One region of the Leifsonia sp. NPDC058292 genome, then DNA from elsewhere that is predicted to be linked to it. Evidence: predicted binding sites of a transcription regulator. Region 1 holds the regulator's gene; the other holds the start of a gene.
What was found. Region 1 encodes HrcA, which represses chaperone genes, less so after heat shock. Its sites were predicted from a motif close to TTNGCACTCGNNNNNNNCGAGTGCNAA; they were not measured.

Region 1 (4,206 bases):
GTCCATCTTAAGGCCGCTGCCTCACCAGCGCCCGAGCATTCCGTTGAGCACGGCCAGGGCGGCCGGCCCCGCCGTCGAAGTGCGGAGCACGGTGTCGCCGAGCCGCACGAGTTCGGCGCCCGCGTTCTTCAGTGCGTCGAGCTCGTCGGGCGCTATCCCGCCCTCGGGGCCGACCACGAGCACGAGCGGCCGCGCATCCGGCGTCAGGGAGGTCAACGGCGTCTGCGCGTCCGGTTCGAGCACGAGAACGCGATGGTCGGCCGCCAGCGCAGCCACGTCCTTGGTCGACGACAGTGCGCCGACCTCCGGCACCCATGCCCTGATCGACTGCTTGGCGGCCTCGCGCACGATCGTCGCCCAGCGATCCCGACCTTTCGCGACCTTGGCCCCCTCCCAGCGGGAGACGGACCGAGCGGCCGACCACGGGACGACAGCGTCGACGCCGAGCTCCGTCGACGCCTGGATGGCCAGCTCGTCGCGGTCCCCCTTCGCCAGCGCCTGCACGAGCGTCACACGCGGCGACGAGGGTTCGACGTGCTCCACCGCCTCGACGTCGATCGTCAGCTCCGCCGCCGTCGCGACGAGCACCTCGCCGCTGGCGACAAGCCCGCGGCCATTGCCGATCAGCACCGACTGCCCGGGCCGGGTGCGGTTCACCGTCGCGGCGTGCTTCGCCTCGGCGCCGGTGATCGAGAGGCGATCGCCGACGCCGACGGCGTCGAGGTCTTCGCGGAGGTAGAGCGAGCTCATCGCTGCCTAGACGTTGAGGAACCGGTCACGCAGCTTGGCGAACAGGCCCTGCTGGAAGCGGGCGAGCGAGGGCTCGGGGTGCTTGTGGATGGACGCGAACTGCTTGATCAGCTCGCGCTCCTTGTGGTCGAGCTTGGTCGGAGTGACCACCTGGATGCCGACCCTCAGGTCGCCACGACCGCTGCCGCGCAGGTGCGTGATCCCGCGGTCTTTCACGCTCATGATGTCGGCGCTCTGGATGCCCGGCTTCAGTTCCAGCTTGATGTCGCCGTCGAGCGACTTGACCGTCGCCGTGGTGCCGAGGATGGCATCCGTCATCGACACCTCGAGAGTGCAGAGGAGGTCGTCGCCGTCGCGGCTGAACACGTCGTGGTGCTTCACCTTGATCTCGAGGTAGAGGTCGCCGTTCGGTCCGCCGGCGGGGCCCGCCTCGCCGCTGCCGGGCATCTGCAGCCGCAGGCCGGTGTCGACGCCGGCCGGGATGTCGACCGGCACGGTGCGGCGCGCACGCACGCGGCCCTGCCCCTGGCAGGTGACGCACGGTGTCGCGATCACGGTGCCGTAGCCGCGGCAGGTTCCGCACGGACTCGACGTCATCACGTTGCCGAGCAGGGAGCGCACGGAGCGCTGGATGCTTCCCGTGCCGTGGCAGATGTCGCACGTGACCGGCGCCGTTCCGGGCTGGCAGCACGAGCCGTTGCAGGTCTCGCACACGACGGCCGTGTCGACCTCGAGATCGCGGTGGGTGCCGAACACGACCTCGTCGAGGTCGACCTCCACGCGCAACAGCGCGTCTTGACCGCGCTCGCGGCGCGACTTCGGGCCGCGGCTGTTTCCTCCGCCGCCGAAGAACGTCTCGAAGATGTCGCCGAAGCCGCCGAAATCGGCGCTTCCGCCGCCACCGAACCCCGGCTGCGGGCCGAGGTCGTACTGCTCCCGCTCCCGCGGGTCGCTCAGCACGTCGTAGGCGTGGGTGACCAGCTTGAACCGCTCCGACGCTTCGGGACTCGGGTTCACATCCGGATGCAGTTCTCTCGCGAGGCGGCGGTACGCCTTCTTAATCTCTTCAGGGGTGGCGTTGCGCTCAACGCCCAGGACTTCGTAATGGTCGGCCACGTACGGCTTTTCCTTTTCTTCGTTCGATTCTTCTATTCGCCGAGCAGGCGGGAAAGGTAACGGGCCACCGCGCGAACGGCGGCCATGTTGCTCGAGTAGTCCATCCGCAGCGGGCCGAGCACCCCGAGCCGGGCGACGTCAGCGCCCGAAGCCGAGTATCCGCTGGAGAGCACCGAGGTCTCCGCGAGCCCGAAGGCGGCGTTCTCACGGCCGATGCTGACCGCGACACCGTTCTGATCGGTCGCCATCTCACCGAACAGCCTGAGCAGGATCACCTGCTCTTCGATCGCTTCGAGAACGGGAAAGATGCTGCCGGTGAAATCGTGTTCGGTGCGCACCAGGTTGGCGGCGCCGGCCATCACGAGCTTGTCTTGCCTGTTCGCCGCGATCTGGTCGATGAGCGCGCTGGCGACGGGTTCCACGTGCGTGCGCGTGCGCTCGCTCAGGGCGTCGGGCAGGTCGCGGAGCCGGGCTGTGGCGTCGGCGAGAGAGAGGCCGGCGGCCGCTCCGTTGATCGCGCCGCGGATCTCCGCCACCTCCTCGTCGCCCAGCTCTGCCGGAAGCTCGACGACCCGCTGCTCGACGGCACCGGTGTCGGTGATGAGCACGCAGAGCACCCGGCGGGGTGCAAGGGTGACGAGTTCGATGTGACGGATGCGGGAGCGCGACACCGACGGATACTGCACCAGGGCGACCTGGTTGGTCAGTTGCGAGAGCAGTCGCACGGTGCGCGCCAGCACGTCGTCGAGGTCGATGGACTGCCCGAGGAACGTCTCGATCGCCTGCCGTTGCGCAGCGCTCAGCGGCCGCACCTCTGCGAGGTGGTCGACGAACAGGCGGTACCCCTTGTCCGTGGGAACGCGACCGGACGACGTGTGCGGCGCCGCGATCAGCTCTTCCTCTTCGAGGGCGGCCATGTCGTTGCGGATCGTCGCGGCCGACACGCCGAACGCGTGACGCTCGACGATGCTCTTCGACCCGACGGGCTCACGCGACGACACGTAGTCCTGCACGATGACGCGGAGAACTTCGAGGCTCCGTTCAGACACCATCCGCCCACGCCTCCCGACCCTTAGCACTCAACGATCCTGAGTGCTAATCATAACGCGCCGACACGCGTCCCTTTCATTGCACCGCCGAGACGGGCGGCAGTACCTTAGTCGTGCCGCCTCACAACAGCGTGGGCGGGCACTGATCGGCAGGCTCCGCCTCGCCGAGAGGTTCGACCGACCCGCCCAGGATCTCGAACGAAAGGCACCGATCATGACCGACCCCACACAGCCCCCGGCCGACCCGAACGAGGGGCTGCCCCCTCAGCAGCCGCAGCAGCCGTACGGCGGGGTGCCGCCCCAGCAGCCCCAGCAACCGCAGCAGCCGTACGGCGGGGTGCCGCCCCAGCAGCCGCAGCAGCCGTACGGCGCACCTGCCGCGCCTCTCGACCCGGCCCAAGACAAGCAGTGGGCGTCGTTCGCCCATCTCGGCGGCATCCTGTGGATCCTGCCGTCTCTGATCATCTTCCTGGTCTTCAAAGACCGCGGTCAACTCACTCGGCAGGAGTCGAAGGAGGCACTCAACTGGCAGATCACCTGGTTGATCGTCTGGTTCGTCTCCGTCATCATCGGCATCGTGCTGGTGTTCTCGCCCGTCGGGTTCGTGTTCAGCCTGCTCATCCCGTGGGTGCTGTACATCGTGAACCTGGTCTTCTCGATCCTCGGATTCGTGAAGGTCAACGGCGGCGGCGCCTACCGGTATCCGGTCAACTTCCGCTTCATCAAGTAGCTCTCGACCGCTCGGGCAGACCTCTCGGCTGCTTCCCAGTTTCGAGAGGTTTGCCCTAAGGTTGGGGCGACCCATCCCCGACCGCCCTTCCGGGCGCATTCTAGGAGAACCTCATATGTCAGCAACCCCACCGCCGCCGCCTCCCGGCGCACCGTACGGCGGCCCTTCGCAGCAGCTCAGTCCTTCGGACGAGAAGCTCTGGGCGACCCTCGTGCACGTCGGAGGGATCCTGTTCAACTGGATCCCGGCGCTGATCGGCTACCTCGTGCTGAAAGACAAGGGTCCGTTCGTCCGCGCGCACACCGCCACCGCCCTGAACTTCCAGATCACGATCTTCATCGCGTACATCGTGGGCAGCATCCTCACGATCGTGGTCGTGGGAGTGTTCATCATCATCGCGGCCGGAGTGGTGAACATCGTGTTCAGCATCATCGCCGCGGTGAAGTCGAATCAGGGCCAGTACTACACGTACCCGATCGCCATCAAGTTCGTCAGCTAGGCATCCGCCAGCAGACGACGCACGACAGCGTCGGCCAGAAGCCGCCCCCGCAGGGTCAGTCG
Region 2 (4,206 bases), on a different contig from region 1:
GTGCATCTTGTGCACGGCCTTCGAGCGCGTGTGACGTCCGGTGCGCCAGATGACGCCCCAGCCCTCCTCGTGCAGCAGCAGGCTCAGGACGTGCGCGACGCCGGAGGCCACCGCATCCTGCTCCCAGCCGGGAACCTTCTCGCTTTTCGTGCGCACCGCGACGATCGCCAACAGCAGCGACGACCGCAGCGGTTTCGCCGCGAGCTTGTCGGCCCCGTGCCCGGACGCCCTCGCGTCAGTCACGAAAGCGTGACCCAGACGCACGCGCGCCGCGCCCCGCAGCTCGATGACTCGCCACGGATGCAGCGAGCTGTGATCGGCCACCCGGCCGGCCGCCGCGATGAGCGGCAGCAGCTGCTCGTGGGTCGGCGCCGCCTCGGTCACGCGCGAGTACGACCGGCGCGCTGCGACGGCCTCGGCGATGCGCCCCACGCTATTCGCCGGCGGTGAAGTTGAGCGCGATGGAGTTCATGCAGTAGCGGTCGCCCGTCGGCGTGCCGAAGCCGTCGTCGAAGACGTGGCCGAGGTGCGAGTCGCAGGTCGCGCAGCGCACCTCCGTGCGAACAACGCCCAGGCTGTCGTCCTCGAGCAGCTTCACTGCCTCCGGGCGCACCGACTCGTAGAAGCTGGGCCAGCCGCACCCCGAGTCGAACTTCGTTCCCGACTTGAACAGTTCGGCGCCGCACGCCGCACAGGTGTAGAGGCCGGCGCGGCTCTCGTCGAGGAGCTCACCCGTCCAGGGACGCTCGGTCGCGGCCTCGCGCAGAACAGCGAACTGCTCCGGGCTCAGTTCGTCGCGCCACTCGTCGTTGCTCTTGATGACGGTGTCGTTCATGGCGGGGATCCTTTCGTCAGACACAACCCTAAACGGCGAGGAGTGCGAGCCTGTTCCCTGTTTCACGGCGGATTTTCGTGGGCGACGGGCCGAGGGCTTGGGGCAACACACAGAATCCCGCAAATAGGATGAACCGCGAATGCGGGCCCGACGGGCTCGCCGGCCTTCCGGGAGGGGAGAGATGGAGAACGCGCCAGGCGATCGTGCTCCCGTCTCCCGGCCCGACGCGCTCGGCGAGCGGGATGCGGCGATCCTGGCGTTCGAGCGACAGTGGTGGCGTCACGCCGGCGCCAAGGAGCAGGCCATTCGCGAGGAGTTCGGTCTCTCGGCCGCGCGGTACTATCAGCTGCTCGGTGCGCTGATCGATTCGCCCGCCGCATTGCACCACGACCCCATGCTCGTCAAACGGCTGCAGCGCCTTCGCGACGCGCGGATGGCGGCCAGGAGCACCCGGACGCTTGCGTCCGACGACTGAGGATTCGACGAAAACGATGGCTGAGAAGTACCCCAAGGACCGGTTCGACACGATCCCCGACGATCTGCGGCGGGTCGGCGCCCACCGCACCCCGCGGCCCAAGGGCCGCGGCTGGATCGGCTTCGGCTGGGCGGCTCTCGCCACGGTCGTGCTCATCGGCGCCGGCGTCTTCGGACTCTCCCTGGTGAACGGGAGCATCTCCTTCACCGGCTCGACACCGTCGAAGAGTGCCGCCGCCACGCCCACTCCCACGCCCACCATCGTTCCCACCGTCGACCCGAATCTCAGCGTCTTCGTGCTGAACGGCACGACGACCGGCGGGCTCGCGAACCAGATCGCCGACAAGCTCGTCGCGGCGGGCTGGAAGGTCGACTCGCGCGCCAACGCCAGCGACACCGACCTGCAGAAGACGATCGTGTACTACTCCGACCCCAAGAACCAGGCGGCGGCGCTCGGTCTCGCGCAGTCGCTGCCCGGCGCCACCATCGCCGAGACGCAGGACTACGTCGCCACCGGCGCCGCGCTCACGGTGGTCATCGGCGCCGACCTCGCCGGCTGATCCATCGGCCTCCGCGCCGCATCCGAGAGCGCCGGATGTTACGCCCGTGTTTAACTTCCGACGAATTCGCGTCATTTGGCGCGTAAATGCCGAAATCACTGGTGATTACTTGCATTGAAAGCATTAGTATCTGGATTCAACGCGCTGGTGATGGACCGGAGCGAGGAAACACAGCAATGGGAGTAATGCATGGCGAACGGAACCGTGAAGTGGTTCAACGCTGAAAAGGGCTACGGATTCATCACCGTCGATGAAGGGGGACAGGACGTTTTCGTTCACTACTCTGCCATCGACATGAGCGGCTACAAGGTCCTCGAGGAGGGCCAGCAGGTCGTGTTCGAAGTCGGCACCGGCCAGAAGGGGCCGCAGGCCGAGTCGGTTCGTCCGGCGTAGCGCGCAGCAACCAACCAACAGAGAGCGCCGTCCCCTCAGGGGGCGGCGCTTCCTCTGTTAACAGGGGATGTTCGCGGCAGGCGTCCGGCTCGTCTTGCACTCGGCTGCCACGAGTGCCAGAATCGCTTTAGCACTCCAGCTGTTCGAGTGCTAACCATTCGCATCTTTCGCAGACGTCCGGGAGGGACGAGAAACAACCATGGCAAAGATCATTGCTTTCAACGAGGACGCGCGCCGCGGCCTCGAGCGTGGCCTGAACATCCTGGCCGACACCGTGAAGGTGACGCTTGGCCCGCGCGGCCGCAACGTCGTTCTCGAGAAGAAGTGGGGCGCCCCCACGATCACCAACGACGGCGTGTCCATCGCCAAGGAGATCGAGCTCGACGACCCGTACGAGAAGATCGGTGCCGAGCTCGTCAAAGAGGTCGCCAAGAAGACCGACGACGTCGCGGGTGACGGAACCACCACCGCGACCGTGCTCGCTCAGGCCCTCGTCAAGGAAGGCCTCCGCAACGTCGCCGCCGGCGCAGACCCCATCACGCTGAAGCGCGGCATCGAGAAGGCCGTCAAGGCCGTCACCGAAGAGCTCATCGCCGCCGCCAAGGAGGTCGAGACCAAGGAGGAGATCGCTGCCACCGCATCCATCTCCGCCGGCGACAGCACCATCGGCGAGATCATCGCCGAGGCGATCGACAAGGTCGGCAAGGAGGGCGTCGTCACCGTCGAGGAGTCGAACACCTTCGGCACCGAGCTCGAGCTGACCGAGGGCATGCGCTTCGACAAGGGCTACCTGTCGCAGTACTTCGTGACCGACCCCGAGCGCCAGGAAGCGGTCTTCGAAGACCCCTACGTGCTCATCGTCAACCAGAAAGTCTCGACGATCAAAGACCTGCTGCCGATCGTCGACAAGGTCATCCAGGCCAACAAGCAGCTGCTCATCATCGCTGAGGACGTCGACGGCGAGGCCTTGGCCACGCTGATCGTCAACAAGATCCGCGGCATCTTCAAGTCCGTCGCCGTCAAGGCTCCGGGCTTCGGCGACCGCCGCAAGGCTCAGCTGCAGGACATCGCCATCCTCACCGGTGGCCAGGTCATCTCCGAAGAGGTCGGCCTCAAGCTCGAGAACGTCACGCTCGACCTTCTCGGTACCGCTCGCAAGGTCGTCATCACCAAGGATGAGACCACCATCGTCGAGGGCGGCGGAGACCCCGAGCAGATCGCCGGCCGCGTGGCCCAGATCCGCAACGAGATCGAGAACACCGACAGCGACTACGACCGTGAGAAGCTGCAGGAGCGCCTGGCGAAGCTCGCCGGTGGCGTCGCCGTCATCAAGGCCGGCGCCGCGACCGAGGTCGAGCTCAAGGAGCGCAAGCACCGCATCGAAGACGCCGTTCGCAACGCGAAGGCCGCCGTCGAAGAGGGCATCGTCGCCGGTGGTGGCGTCGCCCTCATCCAGGCCGGCAAGCTCGCCTTCGAGAAGCTCGAGCTGGTCGGAGACGAGGCGACCGGCGCGAACATCGTCAAGGTCGCCATCGAGGCTCCGCTCAAGCAGATCGCCATCAACGCGGGCCTCGAGGCCGGCGTCGTGGTCGAGAAGGTCCGCAACCTCCCGGTGGGTCACGGCCTGAACGCCGCCACCGGCGAGTACGTCGACATGCTCGCCGCGGGCATCAACGACCCGGTGAAGGTCACCCGCTCCGCGCTGCAGAACGCAGCGTCGATCGCCGGCCTGTTCCTCACCACCGAGGCCGTCGTCGCCGACAAGCCGGAGAAGAACCCGGCCCCGGTCGGCGACCCGACCGGCGGCATGGACTTCTAAGCCTCTCGGCTCAAGCAAGCCCAGCACCACCAAGAGGGCGTCTCCCACCCGGGAGGCGCCCTTTTTCGCGTGCCCGTCGGCACATCGTGACTCTGAACATGAGTAAAATATGTCAGTTGTGGGAA

Region 2: groL (chaperonin GroEL) is a predicted target of HrcA. The motif match lies at 2,390-2,416, and genes of this name have one in related genera.

What each region holds. Positions count from the first base shown of each region.
Region 1 covers NZ_JBHVYL010000037.1:18,386-22,591, forward strand. The annotation lists gene ACFVWR_RS16235 (16S rRNA (uracil(1498)-N(3))-methyltransferase) at 22-750, opposite strand; gene dnaJ (molecular chaperone DnaJ) at 757-1,866, opposite strand; gene hrcA (heat-inducible transcriptional repressor HrcA) at 1,899-2,918, opposite strand; gene ACFVWR_RS16250 (DUF4870 domain-containing protein) at 3,130-3,645, shown strand; gene ACFVWR_RS16255 (DUF4870 domain-containing protein) at 3,761-4,144, shown strand; gene hemW (radical SAM family heme chaperone HemW) at 4,141-4,206, opposite strand, start outside.
Region 2 covers NZ_JBHVYL010000016.1:55,766-59,971, reverse strand. The annotation lists gene ACFVWR_RS10845 (nitroreductase family protein) at 1-432, opposite strand, end outside; gene msrB (peptide-methionine (R)-S-oxide reductase MsrB) at 434-835, opposite strand; gene ACFVWR_RS10835 (DUF3263 domain-containing protein) at 1,017-1,310, shown strand; gene ACFVWR_RS10830 (LytR C-terminal domain-containing protein) at 1,327-1,869, shown strand; gene ACFVWR_RS10825 (cold-shock protein) at 2,059-2,262, shown strand; gene groL (chaperonin GroEL) at 2,462-4,081, shown strand.